2 regions of the Arthrobacter sp. 10N43 genome follow, and region 2 is predicted to be linked to the other one. Evidence: predicted binding sites of a transcription regulator. Region 2 holds the regulator's gene; the other holds the start of a gene.
What was found. The regulator HrcA, encoded in region 2, represses chaperone genes, less so after heat shock. The targets are predictions, from matches to a motif close to TTNGCACTCGNNNNNNNCGAGTGCNAA.
Positions count from the first base shown of each region.

Region 1: the regulator HrcA is predicted to act here: its motif matches at 13,126-13,152, upstream of AC1DDO_RS09670 (FmdB family zinc ribbon protein).

Region 1 covers NZ_JBFTIA010000004.1:310,394-325,425, reverse strand. Annotated here, with positions in the region: gene AC1DDO_RS09745 (hypothetical protein) at 1-568, opposite strand, end outside; gene AC1DDO_RS09740 (ABC-F family ATP-binding cassette domain-containing protein) at 736-2,328, opposite strand; gene AC1DDO_RS09735 (GatB/YqeY domain-containing protein) at 2,325-2,795, opposite strand; gene AC1DDO_RS09730 (hypothetical protein) at 2,821-3,204, opposite strand; gene AC1DDO_RS09725 (glycosyl hydrolase) at 3,493-4,353, shown strand; gene AC1DDO_RS09720 (phosphodiester glycosidase family protein) at 4,378-6,051, opposite strand; gene AC1DDO_RS09715 (hypothetical protein) at 6,229-6,732, shown strand; gene AC1DDO_RS09710 (GNAT family N-acetyltransferase) at 6,748-7,362, opposite strand; gene AC1DDO_RS09705 (hypothetical protein) at 7,471-7,998, opposite strand; tRNA gene AC1DDO_RS09700 (tRNA-Ala) at 8,616-8,688, opposite strand; gene AC1DDO_RS09695 (SDR family oxidoreductase) at 8,735-9,547, opposite strand; gene AC1DDO_RS09690 (hypothetical protein) at 9,655-10,656, opposite strand; gene AC1DDO_RS09685 (GNAT family N-acetyltransferase) at 10,799-11,419, opposite strand; gene galU (UTP--glucose-1-phosphate uridylyltransferase GalU) at 11,425-12,342, opposite strand; gene AC1DDO_RS09675 (5-formyltetrahydrofolate cyclo-ligase) at 12,449-13,084, shown strand; gene AC1DDO_RS09670 (FmdB family zinc ribbon protein) at 13,240-13,494, shown strand; gene AC1DDO_RS09665 (RcpC/CpaB family pilus assembly protein) at 13,633-14,544, shown strand; gene AC1DDO_RS09660 (AAA family ATPase) at 14,558-15,032, opposite strand, start outside.
Region 2 covers NZ_JBFTIA010000002.1:212,662-227,693, forward strand. Annotated here, with positions in the region: gene ybeY (rRNA maturation RNase YbeY) at 1-325, opposite strand, end outside; gene AC1DDO_RS03620 (PhoH family protein) at 322-1,410, opposite strand; gene AC1DDO_RS03625 (hypothetical protein) at 1,683-1,886, opposite strand; gene AC1DDO_RS03630 (flavin reductase family protein) at 1,883-2,398, opposite strand; gene AC1DDO_RS03635 (class I SAM-dependent methyltransferase) at 2,630-3,286, shown strand; partial or broken gene AC1DDO_RS03640 (NAD-dependent epimerase/dehydratase family protein) at 3,391-3,633, opposite strand; gene cls (cardiolipin synthase) at 3,957-5,423, shown strand; gene AC1DDO_RS03650 (aminoglycoside phosphotransferase family protein) at 5,450-6,361, opposite strand; gene AC1DDO_RS03655 (CG0192-related protein) at 6,484-7,116, shown strand; gene AC1DDO_RS03660 (META domain-containing protein) at 7,310-7,798, shown strand; gene srmL (PheS-related mystery ligase SrmL) at 7,991-9,115, shown strand; gene AC1DDO_RS03670 (GerMN domain-containing protein) at 9,384-10,304, shown strand; gene AC1DDO_RS03675 (16S rRNA (uracil(1498)-N(3))-methyltransferase) at 10,398-11,171, opposite strand; gene dnaJ (molecular chaperone DnaJ) at 11,174-12,304, opposite strand; gene hrcA (heat-inducible transcriptional repressor HrcA) at 12,368-13,381, opposite strand; gene AC1DDO_RS03690 (DUF3097 domain-containing protein) at 13,698-14,549, shown strand; gene AC1DDO_RS03695 (DUF4870 domain-containing protein) at 14,696-15,032, shown strand, end outside.

The DNA.
Region 1 (15,032 bases), on a different contig from region 2:
CCGGGGCCGCCGGGGCGGGAGCCGCGGGTGCGGGTGCGGCTGGAGACTCCGGGGCCGCCGGGGCGGGAGCCTCAGGTGCCGGTGCGGCTGGAGACTCCGGAGCCGTCGGGGCAGGAGCCTGGGCTGCGGGTCCCTGTTCTTTCGAGCCTTGATCATCGGCGCCCTGATCATCCGCACCCTGATCATTGGCGCCCTGATCTCCCGCACCCTGATCGCCGGCTTCCTGGTCATCCGACTCAGCCGGATCTCCCGGCTCGGCGGATTCCTCGTCGCTGGATTCCCGGCCGTCCGCTCCCGGAGTCTCCGACTCAGCCGGATCTCCCGGCTCGGCGGATTCCTCGTCGCTGGATTCCCGGCCGTCCGCTACTGGCTTCTCCGACTCTGCCGGGTCCCCCGGCTCAGAGCTCGCGGTGCCGGTCGACGTCGTGGTCGACGTCGTTTCAGCCGGAAGATTGCTGGTCGCTGTGGCAGCCGTCGCGCCGGCGCCGCCGGTGACAACGACTGAGGCCACTACTACGGCCTTGCCTGTGGTGCCCAGCGCGCTGAGCCATCCGATGATTCCTGCCATGGGGAATTCCTTTCAAAAGCGGGTAGAGAGACCACTGCCGTCCCCCATCGGCAGCCAGCGCTACACTACCGCCCAGAATCCCCCGTGTTGTGGCCCTTCGACCGCTTCCGCCGCATCCTGATCAAATGCTGAGCAAACACTGAGCCTGCGTTCACTTGCGCGTTGTTTTAGGCGGCGCGGACTTCCACCTCGCCGGCTTCCGCACCGTCGCTGCCGAAGACCAGCTGCCGGTTGGCGATTTTCTCGGTGAAGAACCGGTCGTGGCTGACCACGAGGACTGCCCCGGGGAAATGAAGCAGTGCCCGTTCCATCACCTGGGTGCTGGACATGTCCAGGTGGTTGGTGGGCTCATCCAGGAGCAGCACCGAGGCCCCGGACAGCAGGCACTGCGCCATGGCGACGCGTGCTTTCTGACCGCCGGAGAGGTTCCCGATCTTTTGCTTGAGGTCAGCCTCGGAGAACTGGAACATCGCGAGGAACCTGTTGACGGACTTCTTCGTGGCGCTGAACGCCAGGCTGTCCGGCAGTGCGTTGACCGCGTGCGAGACGGTGTCGGCGTCGTCGAGATCCTCCAGCATCTTGTTGTACGAGACAAAGCCCGGCCCCTTGGCCCAGACCACATCGCCGGAATCCGCCGGTTCCTCGCCGGTCAGCACTTTGAGCAGCGTGGATTTGCCGCTGCCGTTGGAGCCCAGGACCACAATCCTGTTGCCACGGCGGATCTCAAAGCTCAGGTCCTCAAACAACACCTTCTCGCCAAAGGACTTTCCCAGCCCTTCGACCCGGCAGAGAATATCCTTCACGTGCAGGCCGCCATAGATCTCCGTGACGATCTGGTCGACGGGCCGGGGCGTCCGCGCTTTCTTGATCTTGGCCAGCTGGTTCCCCAGCCCGCGGCTGGCGGCCTTAGCGGCCTCGCGGCGGTCAGCGATGCCCTCCGCTTCAAAGGCCAGGAGCTCGGACTCATGGACGAACTGCGCCTCGAGCGTCTTGAGCCGGAACTGCTTCTGGACAACGTACTCGGCGAAGTTTCCCGGGTATTCGTGCAGGTGGAAGTTCTCCACCTCGATGATCCGGGTGACCACGGCATCGAGGAACTTCCGGTCGTGCGAGACCACGATCGCGGCCCCACGGAAGTCGCGGAACCAGCTCTCCAGCCATTCGACGCCGGCGACGTCGAGGTAGTTGGTGGGTTCATCCAGCAGCAAGACGTCCGGACCCTCCAAGAGGATCTTGGCCAGGGCGGCGCGGTTGCGCCACCCGCCGGAGAGTTCGTCAATCGCGCACGCGCGGTGAGCCTCGCTGAACCCCAGCGTGGTCAGGACAGTGTCGATCCGCCGCTTGTAGTCCCATCCGTCGAGACGGTCCATGTCCTCGAACAGCTCGGCCTGGCGGCTGATCAGCCGGTCCAGCTCTGCTTCGGCGGGGTCTGCCGCAATGGCGGCGTCGATGGCCGCCAGCTCGGCCTCGGCAGCCTTGATCTCGACGAAAAGGCCGTCAAGGACCTCGAGGATGGTCGCCTCGCCGTCCAGCTCGGAAAACCGGGAGAAGTACCCCACCCTGGTCCCCTGCTCCACGCTGACCGTTCCGGAATCCGGGGAGACGTGGTCCAGGATGAGCTTGAGGATGGAGGTTTTCCCGGAGCCGTTCTTGCCGATCAGGCCGACCCGGTCCCCGGCTTCGAGGCGGAAGAACGCCTCGCGGAGGATCTGTGTGTTCTCGAAACGGACAGCGACGTCGTGGAGCCGGATCAGGCTCACTGCTGCGCGAGCCGGTTGCGGACGATTTCGCTGACAGCCTTGCCGTCAAAACGTCCGGCCACCGTGGCGGTGACAGGCTTCATCACTGCCCCCAGCTGACGCATGGAAAGCTCGACGCCGTCGGCCTTCAGGGCCGTGATTGTCTCGTCCACGATCGACTCGACCTCGGCTGCAGTGAGCGGCTTGGGCAGGTAGGCCTCGATCACCTCTGCCTCGGCGATTTCGGCGGCGGCACGCTCGGCTTCACCGGCTTCGGTGTAGATGCGGGCCGTGTCGCGGCGCTTCGCGGCTTCCTTTTGCAAAAGGGCTGTCACCTGCGCGTCGTCCAGCACGATGGGCGTCTTGCCGGACTTCTCGCGGGTTTCGATCTCGCCCAGGACATTGCGCACAGTGGTGAGGGCTACCTTGTTGCGGTCCTTCATGTGGCTCACGACGTCGGCGTGCAGGCGTTCTTTCAGGGTGGTCATAGTTCTCCTCGTGTTACTACCAAGGCTAGCGGCAGAACCCGTTGGCACCGATCGCCGAGATAATCCGCTGGGCGTCCTCATCCGAAACCGCCGGGACGTCCCCGCCGCTGAACTCCGCCTTTGCAGCGGCGATGAGCTGTTCGGCCGGCGACAGCCCCAAGAGGCGGCCGCACAGGCCGCGGGCCTTGTCGACTGCCTGGTCGCTTTGCAGGCGGGGGTTGATCCTGGCGAGCGCGGCCAGAAGCGCTTCCTTCTGGGCCGGGTTCGGTGTGGGAAGCGACGCCGACAGGCCAGCGGACGGGGTCCCGGCCGACGGCCCGGGGTTCGGGGAGGCAGGATCCGGCGAGGTAGAGCAAGAGGCAGTCAGTAGTAGCGTCAGCACGCCAAGCGCGATCGCGGTGGTCTTCATGGATAGTGGCCCTGTCTGCACTCTGGATGTCTGCACTCGATGTCAGCTGCGGATTCGCCGGCTTAGCCATCCTGGTTCTCGCCACCCAGATTGCTGCGTCGGCGCGGCCACGGCGCCGATCACGTATGTACTCACGATCTCATGAAACCCCTCCCCCCTTCGTACCGAAAGGCCGGTGCCACAGTGCCCTTGGGCTGTTCCAAATACCCAAGGAAGGGCGTAGCGTGACCCTCGTCACATTTGGTTGAGGAATCGCATCGGCCCTTCGCTCCGAAAGAGGGAACCCCCATGGATCGCCGGACATTTCTCACTGCTGTGTTGGCTGCCCCGGCCGCGGCCGGGACGAGTTTCGCAGCCTCGGGACCGGTCCCGGCCCCGTTCGCACCTTCGACTACCCACGCGGCTTTATCCTCACCCCGGGCCCTCAAGGGCGCAGCTCACGGCGGTGACGATGCGCTGGCATTGAGACAGATCCGAAGTCTGAACGCCAGCTGGTACTACTCCTGGGGATCGGCGTATACGGTCACTACGAGCCCGGCCTTTGTCCCGATGGTCTGGAGCGCCAATGCCTTAATCCAAAAGGACGCCCTCGGCGACGTGGCCAGACAACTTCCAGCGACAAGGACCAAACACCTACTCGCATTCAACGAGCCGGACCACCCAGGCCAGTCCAACATGTCAGTCGATGAGGCCATCCGGCTGTGGCCCCACCTTCAGTCCACGGGCCTGCGGCTGGGATCCCCCGCCACCGTCGGCGTCAGGAGCCCGTGGCTGGAACAGTTCATGGCCCGGGCGAGGCAGGCGAACCTTCGCGTCGACTTCATGACAATGCACTCCTATACGCCGCCGAACCCGGAGAGCTTCCTCGCGAAGGTCCTGTACTTGCATTACAGGTATGGACGTCCGATCTGGGTAACGGAATTTGCTGTGGCCGACTGGTCGGCATCCCCCGCACGGCCGTCCAGGTACACTACCCGGGAGGTCGGGTATTTCATGCAGGCTGCGGTCGCCGGCATGCGCCTGATGCCCTTCGTCGAACGGTTTGCGTGGAAATCCCGGGAACCCTCAGACCCCGCCATGGGCCCGTCCGCTCTCTTCAAAACGAACGGCCAGCTGACATCAATCGGGAGGCTTTACGCCTCACTTTGATGTCCCCAGCCCAGGAAGTGGCGGCTACTTGCCGGAGCTGTCCTGCTCATCCTTACGGGTGGGAAGCACGAGGAGGGCGTCACCGACGGCTCGCTCCGCGCCGCCGGAAGGGGTGTTCAGGACCGTTCCTCCGGCAACGGCCGTTGTTGATCCGCCGCCGTCGAGGTTGATCGCTTGAACCATGCCAAGTGACGAGGCGACGTCGGCCTCTTCCTTCAGGCTCAGACCCAGCGAGGCGGTAGAGCGGCCGTCAGCGGTCACCAGCAAGGTTTTCCCCTGGGCATCAGTGCCGGCGAAAGTCCGCGGGTTCCGTTTGTGGACCCAGCCGTAGTAGAAGCTGTTCCCGTCGTGGGGGTGGACCATGCCGTCACGCTTGGCAGTGACGTGTTCCTGACCATCCTTGACCAGCAGCGGACCGCCATTGACCACGCTGGTGGACTTGTCTGTCCGGAGAGTCTTTCCGTCCTGGCCAAGCAGGCCGGTGCCGATTTTCAGCGTGGCGCCCAGCGGGGCCAGTGCGCGGAGCCGTGCTGTGTCGGTCCCGGTGGCCTGGACGGTGTGACCACCGGCAGGCACGGCCATGCCGCGCGTCTCGGCGACTGAAGTGACGATGTTGTGGCTGTCCACCGCCACTTCCACGCCCGGACCAGCCGGGGTGGAGGTTCCGAATTCGGGAGTGAACGTCACGAGCTCGTTGGCATTGGTGCAGGTGACGTCGTGGAGTGCGAGCGGGGTGGGCAGGTCGTTGGCTCCGCCGCAATTGCGGATCAGGCCCGGGACACGGTCGATGCCGTCCAAGGTCGCCTCACCGGACGCGGAGGAGACGGAACCGGCCCAGGTCAGCCGCTTGATGCTGGTGCTGTTCTTGTTGCCGTCAATGACCAGGGCCGGTCGGTCTGCGATGGGTTCACTAAGGGTCTGGCCATCATAGACACCCACTCCGGCCGGGTCACCCTCGGCGCCAGCCGCCGGGTCGAAGACGAAGTAGCCTGCGTTAACCGCAGCGATGGCGCGCGCGTCCCTAGCCAGCTCGCTGGTGGTCTCCCGCTTCTCCAGATCCGGGCCGAACGTGGCGGACAGCTGGCCATAGTATTTCTCCGGATCGATGGTGATGACCTCAAGCTTCCACGGCCCGCGGTCCTTCGCGCTTGTGCCCACATCCCCGTCCCAGCCGGTATAGATCACTGAGGAGGCTAGCCCGGCCGCCTTGATCCGCGCGACAACCGCGTCTCCGTCGGCCTTGGTGGCGAGGTGACCGGCGCGGACCCGGTACCCAAGGTCGCCGCCGGCGTCGGCCAGCTGCGGGGACTGGACATGTTCGATGCGGGCGTCGACTCCGTTCGCCTTGAGTTTCTCGGCGACGCGCTCCGCGGTGGCCTGGCTGGAGAGTGCCGAGGCAGGCGCGTCAGGATCCGGTGAATCGGAAGGGATGGCCACTTCGGCTGTCCATAAGAATGAAGAGTCCGAGGCGCCGCGGCTGATCCTCGTCAGGGTGACGCCCGGCGCGAGCGTCGTCAATGTCCGGTTTTCCGGCAGGACAGCGGCGCCAAGGTTGAGGTGTGGGCCCTGATTGGCCCGGGTGTCTACACTCTGGCCGTTGTCCGCCAGAGTAGGTCCCACGGGGCTGAGGAACGCAAAACAGCCCGTGAGAACCAGGGCGGCGGTCAGGGCGCTGCGGTGCTTTGGTGAGGCTTTCATGCGTCCACCGTAGACAAGCGGGCAGGCGGAATCCGCCCATTCCATCCGCGGTTGGCCACCTGTTGGCCGAATCTTGGCGGCCCGTTCACGGCCGCCGTGGTCGACTGCGGGCACAGAGAGCACGCCGCATCGGCCTCGTCGCCTGCCATTGTCCGGGCCCCGGCTTAGGCTGGTCGCATGCCGCCAACGCCTGCCCCTGCTCCGATTCCGGTTGAAGTCATCCTCCACCCAAGTCCGGCCGAGTGGTGGCAGATTGTTGCTGCCCTTGCACCGGTGGCGGTCCTCATAGCGGCAGCCGTCGGAGCGTTCATGGCCTGGCAGACGCTCCGCCAGAAGGCCACTGCGGACGACCGGGCCGAGTGGTGGAAACGGACGCAATGGGCACTTGACCGCGCTCTGGATGAGGAACAGGACATCAAGGCCTTGGGGCTGGCAACGCTGGGTGTGCTTGCCCGCAGCGAGTTGGCCCGGAACGAGGAACTCGAACTCTTGGACATCGCATGGAAGTCCGTGAACGGGCCTGGGGACATTACCGACCACGTCCCGGCGAAAGTTTTCTCTCCGACCGCCTCGCAGCACCGGGTTCAGGTCGCCGCCGCCAGGCTGCGCTGGACTCTGGATGAGCGCCTTGGACGGCCAGCACCAGCCCGGACCAAGGCCCTTGCCCAGGAGGAGCTCTAGCCGCTCCCAGCCCTGTCAGGCATCCAAGTCGAGGACCAGGATGGTGGCCGCGCAGACGCATTGGGCGCCGCATTCGGGGCACAGGTAACCGGCCGCGTCCTGGTCGTCCGCCCAGAAGGCAGGAATGGTGGCCACTTGAGCGAATCCGGCCCGTTCCAACATCCTCAGAGAAGATTGCTGCGGATCGGCTGAAACCCATGACGCGGACACTACATAGCGGCAGCCGGAAGCCTTCAGAAAGTCGATGCTGGCCGCGAGCATGTCCGTGCCGAGGCCCATGCCGCGGGCTGTCGGAGCGACGACAATGGATTTCAGTTCACCGACCCCGTGCACGTCCCAGCCGGCCTCGATGCCGGCACGGCTGAGCCGGTCGCGCAGCGCATCGACGCTTTCCCGGCCCAGGACGCGGGCCGTGGCTGCGCCAAGCAGTTGGCCTGGGCGGTTTCGGGCCCGGACGAGGACTCCGCGGCGGCCCCCCGTGAGCTCGGCCAGGTCACTTGGGCGGACGAATCCAGAGCCGAGGGATTCGTTCAAGAGGGCTGCCGTTTCGGTGGCCACGGCGGGCCCAGGGGCGCCTACATGCAGGTTGACGTTCGACGCCGTCGGGGTCCTGGTCGCAGTGATTGTCATGTTGCTCCTTGGTTGACGGGTGGCCGCGCACCGTGGCGGCGTCTGGGGCAGGCAACACTGCCCCGGACGGCCCGGTAGCACTGCCGGGGCGTTCTGCGGCTGTTGCGGCTATGAATATTCCAGGCTGAGCAGCATCGTCTTGAGCTGAGCATAACGTCCGGTTGCCATCCAGGCTTTCGCGGCGGCCGGTGACGGAAAGGCCTGCTCGGACGGCGAATCGGTGAGGACGACGTATGCGTTCATGATCCTGTCGGGCAGTGCGATCTGGTTGGAACCCGAAGAGTCGATTGTTGCCAGGAATTCCTTGGCATTCCGGACATCCATGAAGTAGTAGTAGCTGCCGTCCAGATACTGGTCATAGGCGAAACCGAACTCACCGGCCTCCCCCACGGTGTTGGTGATGCCTGACACCGGGCTGTGGTCCAAGACGGTCCGTTGGACCGGGGCGACGGCGCCGTCGCCGTACTTGCCGCTGTAAACCCGGGCCAGAACTGCGCCGGACGCGTCCTTGACGGTCGCTTCGAAGGAGATCTTCTGCTCTTCGGCGTTGTTCACCGGACCGGGCTTGACCGTGACGGACCAGTCGGCCATGTAGGTGAAGGAAATGTGGCCGTCCGGGAACGTGAATGTCTCCATAGGCGCAGATTGGCGGGTCTCCGGTGCCTGCGTCTGAGGCGGCGCGCCCGTCTCACTGGCAGCCGGCGCCGAGGCGGCGGTTGACGCGGTTGTGGCTGTCGCGGAGGGCGACGGCTCCACGGTGGCTGCCGACTCAAGCAACTGCGTGGCGTTCGGCTCCGTGCCCGCCTGAGGAACGGCACACGCCGAGGCAGTGAGCAGGAGGCTCGTCAGGGTAGCGGCGGCCATGAGGCCTGTGAGCTGTCTGTGGTTCCGGATCATCGTCACTCTCCCCCAAGAGTACGGAAGCTGCCGGCAATGGCCGCGGCTTTGCCGCAAACCTAACATGCGAAGCCGCTCCGGAGCCCGCTTTCCGGAGAAAGTTCTTTGCCATATTCGGCCGCAAGGCTGACACGCGACCCTAAGCATGCTTATGGTAGTGGTGCGCGAACGGATGGCCTGCAGCCGCGGGCCGCATGGCAGAGGGTCCTTGGGGGACCCTCTTCGTGTATCCGGGGAACCGAGGGACCCAAGCCGCACGCATGGTGCCCCTGAAGATCACTGGCAGAAAGTCCGCGAATGGGATCCGGGCAACGTGGAGGCTCTTAAGAACGGCACCAGAGAATCCCCGAAATCGGTGGAGCTAAGGAGATTCGAACTCCTGACCTCTTCGATGCGAACGAAGCGCTCTACCAACTGAGCTATAGCCCCGAAGCAACGCCGGTCCTGAGGGAACGGCGTTGCCGGTGTCCCTAGGCTACAAACTATCCGCGTTGTTTTCCAGCCAGCCCCGGAATGTCTCGTTGCCGTGTCGTGCGTCCGGTACCAAATTCAGCCCCTCGCGAAGGTAGCGGCCCATCGGCCCGGGCAACGGCAGGCGCACCAGTTGGCCCTTCACGCCCCTGGCCCGCTTCCATTCACGGGCAAAGTCGGCCATGTCCTTGGACTCGGGACCGCCGAAGTCCAGCACCCGGTGCGGCGGGCCCGCCGCTGGAACCGGTGCCGGCTCCAGCGCGGCCTCCAGGAGCATCCCAGCCACGTCAGCCGGCGACGCGGGCTGGAACCGGCTGCCCCGCACCACGGGGATGATCCGAATTCTGGAGCCGGCGCCGAACATCATCGCCAGCAACGAATGAAACTGGGTGGCGCGGAGCACCACAGTCTGAAGCCCGGACAGCTCGTAAACCTGTTCTTTCGCAGCCTTCGACCGGTAGAAAGCTGCGCTGCTGCGATCGCAGTTCACGATGGACAGCATGACGGCCCTGGCCGTCCCGGCATCCTGGGCGGCGGCCAGAAGGCGTGCGCCGCCGTCGGCGAAGTTCTTCCGCGCCTTCCCGGAGCGTCCCTCCAGGCAGTCAATCACGACGTCGGCGCCCCCCACGGCGGTCGCCACGCCTTCGCCCGTCGTCACGTCCGCGCGGAAGTATTCCGCTCCCCCGACCCGGCCGGAGGCGCCTGCGGGCGGCGGGTTGCGGCTCAGGACCGCCACGGAGTGTCCTGCGTCGACGGCCTGCCGCACTACCTCGCGGCCCACTTGCCCTGTTCCGCCGGCCACGCAGATCCTTGTCATGACCCGAGGCTACCGCAACCAACCGTGGCGGCTACGCTTCGGGGAAAGGAAAACCCCGGGCAGCCATCGGTGGCTGCCCGGGGTGAAAACTTTTCAGAGGGACCGGATCAGGCGCGGCGCCGCTGGAGGACATCGTCCAGGTTGCTCAGGGCGCTCTGGGCCTTGCTGAGCTGCTTTGTCTCGGAATCCTCTGCGGTCCGCGGATCGGACGCGGCCGGCCGCGCGGAGGCCTGCTTGAGCGAGGGCTTCCCCAGGGCTTTCGGCGCCTCGGGGAGGTCGAGGGGCATGGGGGCCGCCCGCTCGGCCTTCGGCGCTTCGACGTACGTGGGCCTGGGAACGTCGACTGGCTCCCAGCTGGAATCCGCAGCAGTTGCCACCGTTTCGGCTGCCACAGCGGCCGAGGTATCCCCCGAGGCTGCGGCCTCGGCGAGGGCGGCCTGGCGGAGCTCCAGCGCGGTCAGCGGCCTGGGAGCAGGTTTCTGTTCCTGGGTTGAGGGGCCCGCTTCGGCGTCGAAGAGAGGGCTTTCCGGCCGTGCGCCGGGACTCTCAGCAGGCCGGGAGGGGGTTTGCTCGGGCCGTGAAGACCGGGCGGTGGTACGTTGCGGGCCGCCCATTGCTGCGCGGAAGGCGGCGTTCATTTTTCGCCGGCGGTCACGGACAGCGAGACGGCGGAGCATGGCCACGGCGGCGACAGCGCCCAGCAGGGCCGTCACCGGCAGCCAGCCGGACCCCAACCCGAAAAGTCGAAGGGCCCCGGACACGACCCCCGTGAGCAGGAACATCAGGCCGGCCATCGCAAGCACCAGCCGCCCCCACCGAATCTTGAAGGCCGGAGAAGCACCGGCAATAGGCGTCGCCACTCCGGGCGCGCCAGTACTGACCCGGCTACCAGCGAAGCCGCTGGCCGGTTCTGCGCGCTGGGTGCTGATCATGGGTTTCTCCTGCTGCGCCGCCATTTTCATAACCTTCCCCGCATGTGGATCTGCTGGTTCCATGTCAATGACGTCCGCCAGGAATTCGCCCGCAGGCTGCAGCTGGTGGCGCCCGTTCCGGAGAACGTAAGGCGCCACCCACACGATCCAGAGCGCAACAGCAATGACAAGTATCACAGAGCTGCTAAGAGGGAAGTCCACACTCAAAACCGTATGAGGTATATGGGGTACTGCCCCGCATTGTCAGGGGTGTGTCGCGGGCGTGGCGGCGGCTGGGCTCCGGCCGGGCGTCGTGGCTGGTCAGACGGCACTCACGGGCTCAGGCCTGGCGGGTTCTCAGCCACCGTGCGAGCAAGCCTTCCGGCACTTCCTCAGCCGTGAGTGCGAACGTACGGTGATCGGCCCATTCGCCGTTGATATGCAGGAATCTGGGCCGGTATCCCTCGTCCCGGAACCCGAGTTTCTCCACCACCCTCAGGCTCGGGGCATTCTCCGGCCTGATGTTGATCTCCATGCGGTGCAGGCCGAGGGTGCCGAAGCAATAATCCGTTGCCATGGCCACGGCGGTGGGGGCTATCCCGTGGCCAGCCCGTCCCTTGTCGACCCAGTAGCCAAGGGTCGCCATCATGGCCGAACCCCACACGATCGAGGAGACAGTCAGCTGCCCTACGATCACCGGCGCTTGGTGGCCCGGCGTCCATTCGGCGATCACGAAGGGCAGGGCCGTGGCCTGCGCAGCCTGGACCTTGAGTGAGCGGACCATTTGCCGGTAGTCCGGCAGCCCACCGCCGGGCACCGGGTTTGATGCCTCCCAGGGGGCCAGCCACTCGCAGTTACGGGACCGAAGTTCTGTCCACTCCCTGCGGTCCCGGTACCGGATCGGGCGCAACACGATGTCGCCACTCTCCAGAGTCACCGGCCAGTTGAAGCTGCCCCCCACGGGAGTTACTTGGTGAGGCTGGGGGCCAGGCTGGACGCGAAGCCAGGCAGCCATTCGCGCAGGCCCGGGCCAAGGTCATCGCTGTCGCAGGCGAGCTGGACACATGCCTTGAGGTAGCTGAGCTTGTCGCCGGTGTCGTAGCGGCGGCCGCGGAAGACCACGCCGTATACGCCGTAGCCCTCGCCGGTGCCGGCCGCGAGTTCCTGCAGCGCGTCCGTGAGCTGAATTTCTCCGCCACGTCCGGGCGCGGTGCGCTCAAGCACTTCAAAGACGGCCGGGTGCAAGACATAGCGGCCAATCACGGCCAGGTTGGACGGGGCGTCCTCGACGTCCGGCTTCTCCACGAGCTGGTTGATGCGGACGTAGTCCTCACCGCCGATCGCCTCGATGTCGGCGCAGCCGTATGCACTGATCTGGGACGGATCCACCTCGATCAGTGCGACCACGGACCCGCCGGTCTTGGCCTGGACCTCGATCATGGTGCTGAGGAGTTCGTCGCGGGCGTCAATGAGGTCATCGCCCAGGAGGACGGCGAACGGCTCCTGCCCGACGTGCTGCTTGGCCCGGAGGACGGCGTGGCCAAGGCCCATGGGATCGCCCTGGCGGACGTAGTGGATGTCACCGAGGTTGCTGGCGGCCTGGATGGACTCGAGCTTGGCCGTGTCGCCCTTCGCCTTCAAGGTGGACTCCAGCGCCGGCACGCGGTCGAAGTGGTCCTCCAACGCCCGCTTGTTACGGCCGGTGATCATCAGGATGTCGTTCAGGCCGACGTTCACGGCCTCCTCAACGACGTACTGGATAGCCGGTTTGTCAACGACGGGGAGCATTTCCTTGGGCATGGCCTTAGTAGCCGGAAGAAACCTAGTACCAAGGCCCGCGGCGGGAATGACGGCCTTGCGAACGGAAGCGTTGGGTGTATTCACTCGACTAATCTAACGGAGGGACCAATCATTGCGTAATTCTTAATCGAACCGCCGGCGGACCTTCCCCCCGGCCGTCGTGGCCGCAATAGGCAGAGGACGGGCCAGCATGGCGTCAAAAGACCAAATACGCTCCAGCCACCGGGCGAAGCGTTCCGAACTCCCGGTGGCCGAGCTTGATGCCGCCGCGGTGGGCATCGCCCGCCATGGGCTCCAGTGGGCCTCGGCGCTGGCCGGCGGCCGCCGGGGCACCTTCGCGGCCTACCTCGGCGTGGGCACCGAACCGCCCACACTGCCGCTGTTGACGGCCCTGACCGACGCCGGACACAGGGTGCTGCTTCCGGTGTGCGAGCCCAACCTTGGGCTCAGCTGGGTCTATTGGACCCCGCAGTCAGTGTTTGTCCGGAGCAGCTTCGCCCCCATCCAGGAACCTGTCGGCGAGCGCCACGGCACCGCCGTCATGCGCGCCGCTACCGCAATCATCCTTCCGGCCACCGCCCTGGACTTCTCCGGCAACCGCATCGGGCAAGGCGGCGGCTATTACGACAAGTTCCTTGCCGCCCTGTCCGCCCTGTCCCTTTCATCCGGGGAGGCGGCCGGCGAGGCGTCCGACGCCGCGGCGCTGCCGACTGCCGCCGTCGTCTATGACACGGAGGTGCTGCCCGCGGACAGTATCCCCGCCGAGTCGTTCGACCGTAAGGTCGACGCGGCGCTGACCCCGGGCGGAATCATCCGGCTCGGCTGATACCGGCCCGGTGGATGGGGGTTCAAGTCAGGGTGATAGAATTGGCACTCAGGCCCTGCGACTGCTAAGCACGGACCCCGCCGGTAACCATCCCGGCAGCGGTCACGACTCGACAGCACGGGACCTGCTCGTTTGTCCCAGAGTGAGGATTTCCAGTGCCCACGTATGCATACGCCTGCAAGGACTGCAGCCACGCCTTCGAGATCGTGCAGTCGTTCAGCGACAACTCCCTGACGTCCTGCCCCGAGTGCCAGGGCACGCTGCGCAAGAAGTTCAACAGCGTCGGCGTCGTGTTCAAGGGCTCCGGGTTCTACCGGAACGATTCCCGCGACACCAAGGGCAGCACGGTTTCCGCTGCTCCTGCAGCACCTGCGGCCACCCCCGCACCGGCTCCGGCCCCCGCGGCGTAAAAGGCCCACCGGACCGACGCCGCTGCCGTCGGGTCCCCCTCAGGCTAGGCCTGCCTCATCGCTTGGACGCCTGCGAATTTGTCCACATAGGCCACTTCGAGGCTCTCGCCGCCCTCCGCGGGTCCGTAGCGTGGCGGCATGGCCCTTTCCCTCAGTCCGCTGTCCCCTTCGTCGTTCTGTTTGCCCTTCGCGACGTGGGGCGGGTTTCCCTACGCGGCTTCGCCCGGGATTTTTTCCACACGGTCGCGGCGACGGCCCGCCGAGGACTCCGCACGCTGGAACCGCACCGGGATCCGCGCTGCCCGCCTTCCGTCGGCCACGTTGTCCACGGCCGGCCGCTCCAGTCGGAGCCGGAACGGCCCCGGCAAGCCCCGCAGTCAGCAACCGCCTCGCGGCCGTCCGTCGCGGCGCCGCCTGCGCAGCTGGCTGAACCGGAATCGGCGGCTCTTTGCCTCGCTCCTGTTCTGCATCCCCGCCGGCCTTACGGTTCAGCAACTCACCCCCGCGCCCGCCGAAACTGTTGTTGCTTTCGCCGCGGCGTCGGATCTTCCCGCGGGGAAGACCCTGGGACCCGGCGACGTCAACCGGATCAGCGTGCCGCCCGGCATCGTGCCTGCCGGCAGCCCCGGCAGCGAGACCGCGTTCGAGGGAAAACAGCTGGCTGCGCCGCTGCGGAAGGGCCAACTCCTCACAGACGCCCAGGTCCTCGGCCCGGGCCTGCTCGCCGGAACCCCGCCCGGCTCCGCTGCGGTGCCGCTGAGAATGGCTGACCCTGCCTCGATCCAGCTGGTCTCCCCCGGACAGCTCGTCAACGTGGTGCTCACCGGTGGCAACGGCTTTGAACAATCCGCCGAAAGCCAAATCCTCGCTGTTGCCGTCCCGGTGCTCTGGACATCCGCGCAGGGCGGCAGCGCCGGACCGTGGCCAGCCAGCACGGAGGCTGAGGGGCTGGTGGTCGTAGCGGCGTCGGCAGACCAGGCGCGAAGGCTGGCGGGCGCTTCTACCCAGGGCAAGCTGTTCTTCGTGCTCGTGGCGGCCGCGCCGGGCTAGGGCCGTTGCGTCCTTACCCCCAGTGCGGCGGCTTCTGTTCCTGGAGCCATGCGTCGTGATCGTAGTTGTCAGGCTGGTCGCCCCAGCGGCGGGGATCGTCTTCCGCCGCCTTGTTCGGCAGCACGCCGTCGGGGACCGTGGCCTGCGCCTCGGCACGGCGGGCCGTTTCCTTGGCCGCTTCCTGCTCCGCGCCGGTTTCGGTCACTTCGCCCGGCTTCGGCCCGGAGGTGCCCCTCGCGTCGCCCTGGTTATCGCCGGTGTTGTTCTGGATGTTGCTGTCCGCTTTCATGCCGCCGGCCTCCTTACTGCCTGTACTGTCTGCTGTTGCTGTTGCCGGCCCCTGGCGGTGTTCCTGCGCCGAAGACTCGTGGCCGCCGAATGTGCGCTCCGCGAACTCGGCAGCCAGGTGGTTTTCCGCGGCGCGCGCCTCGTCAATTGCCAGGTGCTCGATGTCGTCATCGAAGAACCCGTGCGATGTCAGCAGCCGG
Region 2 (15,032 bases):
CGTCCTGGGTGGAGTGGCCGGCGTTGCGGGCCTGGACCTTGGCCACCTGGGGGCAGATGGCAATGTCCCCGAGCATGCCCTGCGGCGTCGGCTTGTCCGGGGTGCCCGGGGTCAGCTCATCCATGGGCACGGAGAGGACGTCGGTGGAGCCGGGCTCGTCCATCAGTTCCAGGTGGAGCTTTTCCATGGCCGGTTCGTCCACCAGCAGGATGGACAGTTCCGCCTGCGGGTGGATGTAAAGGCGTTCGAAGATGAAACGCGACAGGGCCACGAGTCCGGCCTCGTCGACGACGACGCCGGACTCGTTGTTGACCTCAATGCTCATGCGCGTTCTCCCCGCGTTTCCCGGGCTACGGAGTGCTTGACCCGGTTCCTTTGGACTTCATCCCAGATGCTGTAGGCGTTAACGATGTCCCCGACCAGGCGGTGCCGGACGACGTCGGAGGCGTCCAGTACCGAGAAGTTGACGTCATCGATTCCCTGCAGGATCTCCTCGACGATCCTCAGCCCCGAGCGGGTGCCGAACGGCAGGTCCACCTGGGTGACGTCGCCGGTGACCACCATCTTGGAGCCGAAGCCCAGGCGGGTCAGGAACATCTTCATCTGTTCCGGAGTGGTGTTCTGTGCCTCGTCGAGGATGATGAAGGCATCGTTCAGCGTCCGGCCGCGCATGTAGGCCAGCGGCGCCACCTCGATGGTGCCGGCGGCCATGAGGCGCGGAATGGATTCCGGGTCCATCATGTCGTGCAGGGCGTCATACAGTGGCCGCAGGTAGGGGTCGATCTTGTCGCTCAGGGTACCCGGCAGGAAGCCGAGCCGCTCCCCCGCCTCGACGGCGGGACGGGTCAGGATGATGCGGCTGACCTCCTTCTGCTGCAGGGCCTGGACGGCCTTGGCCATCGCCAGGTAGGTCTTGCCGGTACCGGCCGGCCCGATCCCGAAGATCACCGTGTTGGCGTCGATCGCGTCCACGTAGTTCTTCTGGTTCAGCGTCTTGGGCCGGATGGTCTTGCCGCGGGTGGAGAGGATGTTGGTGGTCAGCACTTCCACCGGGTTCTGCAGCGACTGGCTGCGGAGCAGCGAGACGAGCTGCTGCAGGACGGCCGGGGTGATGACGGTGCCCCTGGCGACCAGCCCGCGTACCTCGTTGAGCAGCCGCATGATCCGCGGCACGTCGGCGGCCGGGCCGCTGATCGCGAGCTCGTTCCCCCGGACGTGGAAATCGACGGCAGGGAACTGGTTTTCGATGAACCGCAAGGCTTCGTCATGGCTGCCCAGCGACTGGACCATCTGTTCTGAGTCGTCGAACAAGACCACCTCCGTCCGCAACCCTGGTAGGGAGTGGGGGAATTCCCCTGCGGTGCGCTCTCCGGCGCTGAACCGGGCCTTGCCGTTCGCTGCTTCAGTCATGGTGTTGGCCCGCGGGCCTCTGGTCCCCTCCAGTATGAATATGGTCTGTCGCCGTGATCCGTACCGGGCCGGTTCGCACCGTCCGCGGCCGGGGTCAGCGGGTCCTTCCATCTTACGCCAGCGCGGCGCGCCCGACGCCGGTCCCATGCGGCCATGCTTCGGGCGCCGGGCCGGCGGGGAGCAGGCACCGGAATCGGGCGTACCCGGCATGAGCTGGGTTTACGTTTCCTGGCGAGGCAATGCGCGGGTCGCACGGGCCGCGGCCGGTGTTCCTAGAGGTAGGTGCTTCCGAAGATGACATACCCGTCAAGCCAATGGGCCCCGGTCCTCGGGAACGGCTGCTCCGCATCCTCCGGCGCGAGCCCTTGGGACGGAACGGTTGGCACCGCCGCCGTCCAGGGCCACGCCGCCCACAAGCCCGCGCCGGCCAGCAGCACGCCACATGCCATGACGATCCAGGCCGCGCTCATGGTCATGCCACGCTCTCCAGCGCGCCGGCCCGGGACCGGACACCCACGTAGTCGCCCTTGAAGAAGAGCAGGGGCTCCGCGTCGGGGCGGGCGCTCAGCGCGCGCACCGCGCCCACGACGATGGTGTGGTCGCCGCCGTCGTACTCCTGGTGCAGTTCGCAATCGACCCAGGCCAGCGCCTGGTCCAGGACGGGGTTGCCCAGCGGCGAGGGCGCGTGGTCGACGCCGGCGAACTTGTCCGCTCCCGAGCGGGCGAACTGCGCCGCCAGGTGCTGGTGTTCTGCGGGCAGGATATTGACGGTGAACCGGCCGGCCTCGCGCAGCAGCGGCCAGGTGCTGGAGGTCCGTGCCGGGCTGAAGGTGACCAGCGCCGGTTCCAGGGACAGGGACGCGAAGGACTGGCAGGTGAAGCCGGCCGGTCCGTGCTTTGTTGCTGCTGTGATCACCGTCAGTCCGGTGGCGAAGTGTCCGAGAATGTGGCGGAGTGTCTTCGGGCTGAGGTCAGATTGTTCCGTCATGGCGGGTCCTTTCGACGCTGGTAGCCCCAATCAACCACCACGGAACCCGGTTCCCAAGCCCGGTTGAAACGCACAGTCGCGCAGCGACACAGCACGTCACGGACCCGTTGCATGACGTAAGAATCCGGCCACAGCAGGGACCTGGATTACCTCCCCAGCTCCCTCACCGGCTCTCGTGGGCGGCTGCAGCGGCAAGAGGAATTCGCCAGCCTTGGCCGGTAGGCTCGATCAATGGCAAATCACGAGACCCTGCTAGACGTCAGATCCGCGTATGACACGGTTGCCGAGGCTTATTCGACGGCGCTGCCGGATACCAGCTTCGAGGCGCCCCTGGATCTGGCCATGGTGGACCACTTCGCAGCACACATGCGCGCCACGGCGGACCGGCTGGTGATCGACGTCGGATGCGGTGCCGGACGAATGAGCAGCTACCTGAGCCACTCCGGACTGAACGTCAGCGGCATCGACCTGTCGCCCGAAATGGTCAGGGTCTCACAACGGCTCCATCCCGAACTGCGCTTCGAAGTGGGAGAGCTGACCGCCCTGCCGGCAGCCGACACGTCAGCGGACGGCATCCTCGCCTGGTATTCGATCATCCACTCTCCCCCGGCAACCCTGTCGGCGATCGCGCGGGAGTTCTGGAGGGTGCTCCGCCCGGGCGGCTCGGCGCTCATCGCCTTCCACGCCGGCAGCGGCCACCGCATTATTGACCGCGCCTACGGCCACGCCATCCAACTGCGCGCGGAACTGCATGCCCCCGACGACGTGGCGCTCCGGTTCACGGAGCAAGGATTTGAGATGCGCGCACAGCTTGTGCGCACACCCCGAACGATAGAGAAGCACCCGCAGGCTGCCATCCTCGTCGACAAACCATGTTTGCCCTCGTAGTGCGCGTTATCGTGTCCGTAGGGGACGATTGGCGGTGAACTGCTCCTCCGGGGCGTAGTCGATGTAGTGCTCGAAGAACAGATCGTCGGTTCCCGGTGCCGCGCGTCGGCCTCCGTGTAGCACACGGCGTCCACGAGCAGATCCGCACCGCGGCCGACTACACGAGCCAGGGCTGCGTCGTCACGACGTTCGGCGACGATGAACCGTGCCCCGGCTTCCGTCAGTTCAACCGGCATTTTTCTGCGGTCCCGGCCTGTGATCTCCACGACCCAGCCGGCTCTGATCAGCCGCCACGCGATGGCGCGCCCGAGGACACCGGTACCTCCAAGGATCACAGCCCGTTTCATGGTCCGACTCTAGCGGAGGGCAACTCTGGGCTCCTTTGGCCCGCATGCCCAGATTTCCGGGATTTCACCCGCACCGGGTGAGGCCCACCCCGGACTTGACGCCAACAATAAGTCATACCCTCCACGGACAGGGCTGAGGGACAGAGCGTCCCGGAAACGAGAACGCATTTTTGAGAGCAGGAAAGACAAATGGGTTTCTGGGAAAACTTTTGGGACACTTTCTGCTGGTTCTGCACAGCATCCCTATTCTTACCTGAGGAAAGAACCAAGAGCCGGGTGCTGGTCTGATGGCGTTCGCAGCATTGAAGAACGGCTAGGAAGCAGTGCGCGGATTCTTTCAGGACCCGGAAACGTTGGCCTTACTCCTCCTGGCGATCCATATAGTCCTCGTGACCGTCGCAACTGTCCTCGTGTCGATGAATCGCCGTCCATCCTCCGCTATTGCCTGGGTGCTCGCCATAATTTTCATCCCAGTCCTTGGTGCCGTCGCTTTTTTCTTTGTCGGTTACTCGAAACTGCCCAAGGCCCGTCGCGACAAACAGCGCGAAATCAACAATCTTGTCCTGGCGCGGACTGAAGGCAGCCCGCTGGTCAGCCGCGGCCTTGACTGGCCGGATTGGCTGCATTCTGCGGTGGTGTTGAACAGCAACCTTGGTGCGCTCCCTATGGTCGCGGACAATAGTGCGACCCTATTGGGCGACTACAACGGCGCTTTCGATGCCATGATCGCTGAGATTGATTCGGCCACCCAGTACGTGCACGTGGAGTTTTACATCCTGGTGTTGGACGCAACCACAGCGCCGTTCTTTCAATCGTTGTCCCGGGCAAGACTACGCGGCATCGACGTCCGGGTTCTGTCAGATCATCTGGCTGGCCTGAAGTTCCCCGGCCGGAAAGAAACCCTGGACTTCCTCCAGGAGATAGGGGCGGAATATCGCCCCATGCTGCCGGTGCGGCCGTGGCGCGGCGAATGGCAGAGGCCGGACCTGCGCAATCACCGGAAGATCCTGGTCGTCGATGGCCGCGTGGGATTCACTGGATCCCAGAACGTCATCGACGCGAGCTACGACACGAAGGCCAACCTGAAGCGCGGGCTCCAGTGGCACGAGCTGATGATGCGCGTTGAGGGACCTGTGGTCCGGGAACTGGATGCGGTCTTCGCGACGGACTGGTACAGCGAAACGGATGTGATACTGCCACTGGATTCAAACCCCATAGGCGTCAGCCACAGTTCTGTGCTCATTGACGCGCAAGTCCTGCCCAGCGGTCCCAGCTTCGACAACGACAACAATTTGAAGCTCTACGCGACACTCATCCACAAAGCTGAGCGGCGTGTCAGCATCACGAGTCCATACTTTGTCCCGGACGAATCCATCCTGATGGCTATCGTCACGGCAGCGGCGCGGGGGCTAAGCGTCGAGCTCTTTGTTTCCGAGGTCGGAGACCAGAGCATGGTCTACCACGCGCAGCGTTCATACTACGAGGCACTGCTCCGCGCCGGCGTCAGGATCTACCTCTACCGGTCGCCCAAAGTGCTGCACTCGAAGCACTTCACCATCGATGAGGAAGTCGCGGTGATTGGCTCCAGCAACATGGATGTCCGTTCCTTCAGCCTCAACATGGAGGTATCCGTACTTGTGCACGGGCGCGGTTTTGTGGACGCAATTCGGGGGATCGAAGACGGGTACCGCATGGAAAGCCGTGAGCTGCAGCTCGAGGACTGGCTCCGTCGGCCCATAGCCCAAAAAGTATTCGACAACCTTTATCGCCTGACCGCCTCCCTCCAATAGGGAATTGGCGAACGGCAAGCCCAGCCTCACACCGTCCGCGAGATGTCGGCAACGACCTGCTCGATTTGATACCTGGAAACCCGTGCAAGGGCCGGGTTGGTGTGGACATAGTAGGGATAGGCGATGATTCCAATCGACAGGGCCCAGGCCCGGCCGCGTTCCCACGTTGCCTGGTCAACGCCTACTGCATCGCGAAACGCGGCGCGCCCCTTATCCTCCAGCAGGTTCCAGGCGACGATCAGGTCCACGGCCGGATCGCCAATGGCGATGCCACCCCAATCGATGACACCGGCGAGCCGTGCCTCGGCAATCAGAAGGTTGCCGGGCTGCAGGTCCGTGTGAATCCAGGTCTGCTCCCCGGCGCCCTCCACCACCTGCCGAGCCGCGTCCCATGCCGCTGAAAGGAGCGGGACGTCCAAGAGTCCCGCGCAGCTCGCGATCGCGGCGCGCGTCGCCGCGTCCCTGGCGGCCAGCCGGCCGCCGCGATAGGACCACAGCGCTTCCTTGGTCGCTTCAGTCCCGACGTCGGCGCCATGCAGTACGCGGATGAAGCGTGCGAGATCAAGCGCGAGGTCGGTTCCGTACGCGTGGCCCGGGGCAGGGTTTTCCCCTTCCAGCCAGCCGGACACCGTCCACGGCCACGGGTAGCCCCGGCCCGAGACGCCCTGTGCCAGCGGAATTGGTACCGGGACGGGCAACTGGGGACCGAGCATGCGCGGGTATTTCCACTCCTTGGACAGCGAGGACGCCGCGTCTGCCGTGCGGGGAAGCCGTACGACGAGCCTGTCACCGAGAGCGAGCATGACGTTGTCCGTCCCGGTGGAAGCCACCGGCTCCAGCGGCAGCCCGGCCCACTCGGGGAACTGATCCGCGACCAAAAGGCCCACCTGGCCCGTGTCAATGTCGGGCTCCGCGTCGTGCAGCTTTGCGATCATCATTGGTTCAACCTAGTCGACGCGCCGGACGGAGATCCGGGGCGTGGGAGAGAAGTTTGGATCTGGCAAGCCCGGATCCAGCGGCGCCGTATCCGGCTCGGGCGGCCGCAGCTAGGCTTGCAGTCATGGCAATCATCCACCAGGCAGAATTGCGGCCGACGAAACTCGAACTCCTCGAAGAGTGGCTGCCCAGTCAGCCGTGGTTCCCGGAGCCCGGCGCCGCGGGGCTGAGCAAAGTAGGCTCCTACCGGTTCGACGACCCTGCTGGCGAGGTCGGCATCGAGACGATTATCGTCTCTGCGGCGGGATCCATCTTTCAAGTGCCGCTCACGTACAGGGCCCAGCCATTGGCCGGCGCTGAATCATGGTTGGTCGGAACCATGCAGCACTCGGTTCTTGGCCAACGATGGGTTTATGATGCCTGCGCTGATCCCGTCTACGTGACGGCATTGGCAGCGAGCATCATGCTCGGCCACCCCCAGGCCAAGCAATACCTTGATGTGAAGGGAAAACTCGAAATCCTGGCCGAGTCTGTCTTCGTGCAAAGCACCGGGCCAACACTCAACGCAGTGCCCAACGTCTCCTCGGCTACCCCACGCGACACCGCCGACGGCACCGCAGTCGAGACCGCGGACCTGCAGCTAGTCGTCATCCGCCGGCTGGATCTTGAAGGGCAACCGGCCGGCCGACTCACATTGACCGGCATCTGGGAAGGACAACGGGACAACGTCAAACTCGCCGCCGTCACTAAGTCCTGACCACAGGAGAAAAATCCGTTCTGGCTGGGTGCGCCAGGCACGCATCGGGTGTCCCGGCATCAGCAAGAGCTTTTGTAGTGACATGGTCAGCACCCAAGGATAGGCTCCGATAAATGTTGGCCTTCAAGGGAGCGCAATGCGGCGGATTCGGTTCTGGAAATGCGCGTTCTCGGTCCTGTTGTCCGGCGTTCTGATGACGGCTTGCGCAGCCGGGACCACCCTGAGTCCCGGGACTGCTGGCCCTACCCGTCCGCCCGCTTCCGTTAATCCACCAATACCGTCTAATCCACCAATACCGTCCACGGCCCCCGTGGAAGTGTGCGCGAGGTTCCTGCCGTCGGCGTCGTGCTCCTCGTATGTCAGCATTTCCGGCACGTCCCATGGCAAGGATCTTCCATGGGTGGCCTCCGGCGCCGTAACCGTACGGCTTACGACTGTGGCCGGATCACTCCAACTGGCCGTCAAGACTCCGTGTAACCCGGTAAGTGGTCCCGCAACGATCAGGGAAAATACGCTCGTCGCGGGAAATATGGCCTCGGGCGCCATGGGCTGTCCCGCAGAAGCCGGAACCCAGGAAGCGTGGGTTTTGCATCTCCTGCGGGGCCCCATCGAGATGACATCGTCCGACGGAACACTCACCTGGAAAAGCGGACCGGACACGCTGACGCTCCGGGCCGACTAATACAGGCCATCCGGTCCGGAGGAGCCCGCCGTGGAGGCGCAGTGCGGTATAGTCGCCGCATGCTCTCAATGCGTCGATTTATTTGCCCCCGACCGGTCTCCGGTCGCGAGGGCTCTGAGGCGCGCGCCTAGGTCCTGGCGCCGGATTGAGTCGGGGGAACCCGCCACTCAACTCCGAATCTAAGGATCTTCAATGCCCACTTATCTCAGTCCGTCAGAGCTCCATGACGCTTTGACCATCCGCGACCTCTCAAATCCGGACCATCAGCCCCATGCGATGCAGGCGCTGCTGGATGCCATCGTCGAAGCGCTCCGCAGCTCGTGGGGCGTACCAGAACGAATCGTCCGCCACAGCCCCCTGGTCAGTGTGGCCGACAACTACGACCGTCTGGGGTTCACCGACTCGGACGTGACGCGGGACCAACGGTACTCCCGCTATGTCAGCCCCACGGTCATGCTCCGCAGCCACACGTCGGCTTCCATCCCGTCGCTGCTGCGGGCACTGGACAACGACGATTCCATGGACGAGTTGTGGGCGATCCCCGGCCTGGTCTATCGACGTGATTCCATCGACCGCACGCACGTGGGAACTCCGCACCAGGTCGACCTGTGGCGGATCAGTGCGCGGAACCGACTCGACGCGGACACCCTGCGTGACATGATCGGATCACTGGTGCAGGCGGTGCTGCCTGAGGCGCGATGGCGGGCTGTTCCGGCCGTTCACCCCTACACCAGGGAAGGTCTGCAGGTCGATGTCCTCATGGACGGGGAATGGCTCGAACTCGCCGAATGCGGGCTCATGGCGCCTCGCTTGTTCTCCGATGCCGGCCTGGATCCTGCGAAGTGGTCGGGACTGGCTTTGGGGATGGGACTGGACCGGGCCCTGATGCTCCGCAAAGGCATCCCCGACATCAGACTGCTGAGGTCTACGGACCAGAGAATCAAACAGCAGATGCTGGACCTGTCGCGGTGGAAACCAGTTTCCCAAATGCCCTCCATCCGCAGGGACATTTCAGTCGTCGTTCCCGCGGGAATGGATGCCGAAGTCCTCGGTGACCGGGTACGAACGGCACTGGGCAGGCAAGCCGAAGATCTGGAAAGCGTGGAACTGCTGGCCCTGACGCCGTATGGCGAGCTTCCCCCAGCGGCGCGGGAACGCCTGCGCATTGGCGCTGGACAGGCCAACGCGCTGATCCGGATGGTGCTCCGGCCTCTCGCCCGGACCATGACGGATCCCGAGGCGAATCAGATCCGGGACGCTGTCTACCTGGCTTTGCACGAGGGGCCCATCAAGGAGCTCATCGCAGGAAGGGGCTAGTGCCCGCCGCAGACCCGCCCGATGCCGACCGGCCACCCGCGGGCGCCGGGCGGGTCCGGAGCAATTAGGTATCAAGTTTGTATCGGCCTCATATCGTTCCCATTGCAGTTCCGGCGCCGTGGCCCAAACCCGGCAGACGGGCCGCGCCCGTGTGCCATGCTGGAACTCGGTTATCCCCAAGAGCGCCGTGCCGCTGACCGGCACGTCAAGCGGGGCGCTAGAGGAAAGGGACAGAAGCATCAGGAAGCGTGGAGTTCAGCAGCTATCGATGGGGCGCGCCCGCCGCGCCGCACTGGCGCTTGCGCTGCCCGCTGCCCTGCTCCTGTCCGGCTGCGTGGCCACACCGCAGAGCGGCATCACGAACTCCAGCAGCCCCTCGGAGCTCATTCCTGTTCCGGCCTCAGGCGTCCCCGCCACGAGCGCGCCGCTCGAAACGGCCCAGACGTCGAACAAGGCTCCGGTGTATTGGATCGGCCGCAGCAATGACAACGCATTCCTTTACCGTGAGTTCCGTGATGTCCCGGACCAGGACAACCCTGTCACCCGAGCCCTGCGCGTGATGATGTCCCAGAAGCCCCTGGACCCGGACTTCTTTACACCGTGGCAGAACCCGAAAAAGCTGGCGACGTCGATCTCCGGCAAGAACGTCATCACGGTGGATGTCTCCGCGGATGCCTTCAACAGCAACGTGGATGCCGCCATGGCCGAGCGCGCCATCCAGCAGCTCGTCTACACCGCGACGGCTGCCGCGGCCAGCGCGGGCCTGATCGATTCCGGCCAGCAGGTCCAGGTGGTTGTGCTGGTTGATGGTCATACGGACTACGTCGCCTTCAACCACGTCCGGCTGGGCGCGCCGACGTCCCGCAGCGCCGGGATGGTGGCTCCCGTGTGGATCATTGATCCGCAGGAAGGCACGTCCGTGGCCGACGGTTCTGTCAAGATCACCGGCCGGAGCACCGTGCAGGGCGGGAAACTCCGCTGGCAGATCCTCAAGGTCGACGGCGATAACGCCAAGACCGCCTACCTCAACGGCAGCGCGACGGCGTCAGCGGATTCCATCCAGTCCGGGTTGTTCACCCTGTCCGTGAACCTTGGCCCGGGCCGCTACGAGGTCCACGTGTCCCAGGTGGATTCGTCGGACAGCGCCAAGGAAGTATTCCAGGACACTCGCGGTTTCGAAGTCAAATAGGCTTCAAATAGGCTTCGCGGTCAACCAGCCACTCTCAACCAGCCACTGCGACACGGCCTGCGGCAGGTCAGCTGGGCTATCCAGGCAGGCCGATTACCAGCGGCCGAGGATGTCGTTGGCCAGCACGGTCGCGGCGGGCCCGGCGGTGGACGAGCGCAGCACGTGGTTCCCTAGGAGGGCCGTTACGGCCCCGGCGTCGCACAACCGGGTCACTTCCCGCGGACTGATGCCGCCTTCCGGGCCCACGATCAACAGCACTTCGCGGGATCCGGCGTCGCCGGCCGGCGCGGTTTCCAGCCAGGATTCGAGGACGTTCCGCAAGGGGCGGACGGCGTCTTCGTGCAGAATGACGGCCAGGTCCGCGGCCGCAACGGCAGTTTGCAGCCCGGTGCTGTCGACTGCCGCCCTGACCTCGGGAATCCAGGCCCGGCGCGCCTGCTTGGCCGCCGCCGTCACCACCGACTGCCACTTGGCGTGCGCCTTCGCGGCCCGTTCGGCCTTCCACCGCACAATGGACCGCTCAGCCTGCCAGGGAACGACGGCGTCGATGCCCAGCTCGGTGGCCGTTTCGGCTGCCAGCTCGTCGCGGTCGCCCTTGGCGAGGGCCTGGACCAGCACCAGTTGGATCCCGGGCCGCGGCTCGTCGGCGACATCCACGCACTCGACGGTCAGCTCGGCCGGCGCGACGGCGGTCACCGTGCCGGTCAGGCGCTTGCCGGCGCCGTCGGCGATGTCGACGGTCTCGCCGACGGCGATCCGCTTGACCGTGACAGCATGGCGGGCCTCAGGGCCGTCAAGGACGAAGGCGGAGCCGGGGACCTGCTGGTCCAGGGTGCCTGGGGCGGTGAAGAAGACCGGGTTACTCACCGCTACAGGTTACCGAGCCGGTCCCGGAGTTTGGCGAAGACGCCGCCGCTGGCCGCGAGCTTTCCCGCAGTGAAGTGTTCGCCGCGCAGCTTTGCCAGCTGGCGGAGCAGGTCCTCCTGGGCCGCGTCCAGCTTGCCCGGCGTTTCCACCTGCAGGTGGACTTTCAGGTCGCCGCGCCCATGGCCGCGCAGGTGGGTGACACCAAGGCCGCGCAGGGTGATGATCTCGCCCGACTGTGTACCGGCCTTGACGTCGATCTCCTGCTGCCCATCGAAGGTGTCGAGGGAAATTTCCGTGCCGAGGGCGGCGGCCGTCATGGGGATGTTGAGGCTCGCGTGCAGATCGTCGCCGTCGCGGACGTAGGTGGCGTCGTTGTTGACCCGGATCTCCACGTACAGGTCCCCGGACGGGCCGCCGGCCGGCCCGGCCTCACCCTGGCCGGAGAGCTGGATGCGCGTGCCGGTGCCGACGCCAGCCGGGACCTTCACGGTCAGCGAGCGGCGGCTGCGGATCCGGCCCTGGCCGCTGCATTCGTTGCAGGGGTCCTTGATGACGGTGCCGAAGCCCTCGCAGGACCCGCAGGGTGCCGACGTCATGACCTGGCCGAGGATGGAGCGCACGGCGCGCTGGACCTGGCCGCTGCCGCCACAGATGTCGCAGCGCACGGGGTGGGTACCCTCGCGGCAGCAGGATCCGTCGCAGGTGGGGCAGACCACGGCCGTGTCGACTTCGAGCTTCTTGTTGACGCCGAACACCGCGTCGCGGAGGTCGATCCGGACGCTGATCAGCGCGTCCTGGCCGCGGCGGACCCGGGATGCCGGGCCGCCCTGGCCGCCACCGGCGCCGAAGAAGGTCTCGAAGATGTCCTGGAAGGCGAAGCCCTGGCCCGAGTAGCTGCCGCCCCCGAAGCCGTTGTCGGTGCCGTTCTCATTGCCGGTGGTGTCATAGACCCGGCGCTTCTGCGGATCGGAGAGGACTTCATAGGCATGGGTGACGGCCTTGAACCGGTCTGAGGCGTCTTCTCCCGGGTTCACGTCGGGGTGCAGGGTCCGGGCCAGTTTCCGGTAGGCCTTCTTGATCTCCTCCCCCGTTGCGTCGCGGGAGACTCCAAGAACGTCATAGTGGCTGCTCAAAGTGTGTATCTCTTCCTTTTCGTACTGCCGGTGGGGCAAGAAGTCGTGCTGGGTCCGGGCCGGTCAGGGCCCCAGGATCCTCGAAAGGTAGCGGGCCACCGCGCGCACGGCGGCCATGGTGGTGGGATAGTCCATCCGGGTGGGTCCAAGGACACCGACCTTGGCCGTGGCGTCCGGGCCGTAGGCCGTGGCCACGACGGAGGCCTCGGCCAGACCGTCGTAGGGGTTTTCCCGGCCGATGCTGACGGTCACGCCGCGTGGGTCTTCGGCCATTTCGCTGAGCAGGCGGAGCATGACCACCTGCTCCTCGAGCGCCTCCAGGACCGGGCCGATGCTCAGCGGGAAGTCCACGTTGGAGCGTGCGAGGTTGGCCGTGCCGGCCATGACCATCCGCTCCTCGCGGCTGCTCGTGGCCAGCGCCTCGAGGCCGCGGGCAAGGGCCTGGGCTGCTCCCCGGCGCGCCGGCGGGCCGCTGGCAACCACTGTGGGCAGAAGCTGGGGCAGCAGGCTCAGCGGCGTTCCGGAGAGGCTCGTCAAGAAACTTGTACGCAGGTCGGCGAGGGCGTCGTCGGGAATGTCCTGCCCGACGTCGATGACGCGCTGCTCCACCTTGCCGGTGTCCGCGATGAGGACGATCAGCACCTTGCGGGGTGCCAGCAGCACGAACTCAATGTGCCGCACCCTGGCGCGGCTGAGCAGCGGATACTGCACGACGGCGACCTGGTTGGTCAGGTGGGACAGGAGCCGCACGGTCCGGTCAAGGATGTCGTCGAGGTCCTCGGATCCTTCCAGCAACGCCTGGATGGCCCGGCGCTCGGCCGGGGACAGCGGCTTCACCGCTGAGATCTGGTCGACGAAGAGCCGGTAGCCCTTGTCGGTGGGGATCCGGCCCGCGCTCGTGTGCGGTGCAGTGATCAGGCCTTCGTCTTCCAGCGCCGCCATGTCATTGCGGATCGTGGCGCTGGACACGCCGAGATGGTGGCGTTCAACGAGCGCTTTGGAACCAACGGGCTCACGCGAATGGACGTAGTCCTCCACGATGGCGCGCAGCACTTCGAGTTTGCGCGGTTCGCTCACGCTCCACCTCCAATCGACTGTCCCGCAGTCGGTGCCGCCCGCGTTGTACGGTCCGCGTCCAGAACTGGTGCGCGTGGTCCGCAACGGAACAAGTGTTAGCACTCGACATGCCTAAGTGCTAACCAGTCTAATATGACTCGCCGCGTTGTTAGCATTGGATTCGCTCCAGGCGTGGCCTGCGGGATCGCGTTTCCCGTCACATCGGGCGCCGGGACCGTAGCCGCTTCCGCCTGCGCCGCGCCCCTGTGGTCCGGTGCAGGCCACGGAGAGTTCCACTGACCGCCGTACATTCCGAGTGCAAAGTAAGCGTGTAGAGATGTCGTACCAGAACTGGGGACCCCAGGACCTGTCCGCCCCCGCCAAGACCGCGTTGCCGGAGGTCCCGGTGGAACGCGGGATGGTCCTCGAGGAGGTCCAGTCCGGCTGGGTGGGTGCCGTGACCCGGGTGGAGAAGTCCGGCGGCATGCACGTGGTGGCGCTGGAGGACCGTCGAGGCAAGTCCCGCTCCTTCCGTTTAGGCTTTGGCTTCCTGTTGGAGGGGCAGCCGATCCGGCTGATGCCTCCGGCTCCCAGGAAAGCGGCGCCGGCCGCCGGTGCCGGCCGCACGGCGTCGGGCTCGGTCCGGGTGGCCGGGCAACGCGCCCAGGTGGCCAAGGCCAGCCGCATCTGGGTGGAAGGCAAGCACGACGCCGAGCTGGTGGAGAAGGTCTGGGGTGATGACCTCCGGGTGGAGGGCATCGTGGTTGAACCCCTGCACGGCATTGATGATCTCGCGGCCGCCGTGGCGGACTTCGGTCCCGGCCCGGGGCGCCGCCTGGGCGTGCTCGTTGACCACCTGGTGGCCGACTCCAAGGAGTCGCGGATCGCCGACGCCGTCATGGCCTCACCGGGCGCCGCAGGCAACGTGCTGATCGTGGGCCACCCCTACGTCGATGTGTGGCAGGCCATCCGGCCGGCGGTGCTGGGGATTGAACAGTGGCCCGTGATCCCCCGCGGCGTCGACTGGAAGACAGGTATCCTGACGGCTTTCGGGTGGCCGCACTCGACGAAGGAGGACATCGGCCTCGGCTGGCAGAAACTCCTGGGGGCGGTCCGCAGCTACGCGGACCTGGAGCCGTCCCTGCTGGGCCGCGTCGAAGAGGTCATCGACTTCCTCACTGTGCCCTAGCCGGCGCAAGCTCTGACGCTCCCTGATCTCCATTTCCGCGCCAGAGCAAGTATTCTTGAATCGGCGGCCGCGCTCCCAGCGCGGCTCCGGCTATTCCAGGCACAACCCAGGCAGCAACGCATCACCGCAATCCGAAGGGCTTCACCGTGGCAGATAACGCACGCGAACACACGGGCAACCAGGCCGGCCATGGCCAGCCCCCGTACCATGGCGTTCCGGCAAATGCGCTGCCGTTGACGGCCAGCGAGGACCGCCAGTGGGCCACGCTCGCGCATTTCGGCGGCATCCTGGGCTGCGTGCCGTCGCTGCTGATCTACCTCATCTTCAAAGACCGCGGCCCGTTCACGGCGCAGGAATCCAAGGAAGCGCTGAACTTCACGCTGCCGCCGACGATCGCCGCGGTGCTCGCCAATCTGCTGGTCTTCATTCCCGTGGTGGGCAATCTCTTTGCCGTGCTCGCCACAGTGATCTGGATCGCCGTGA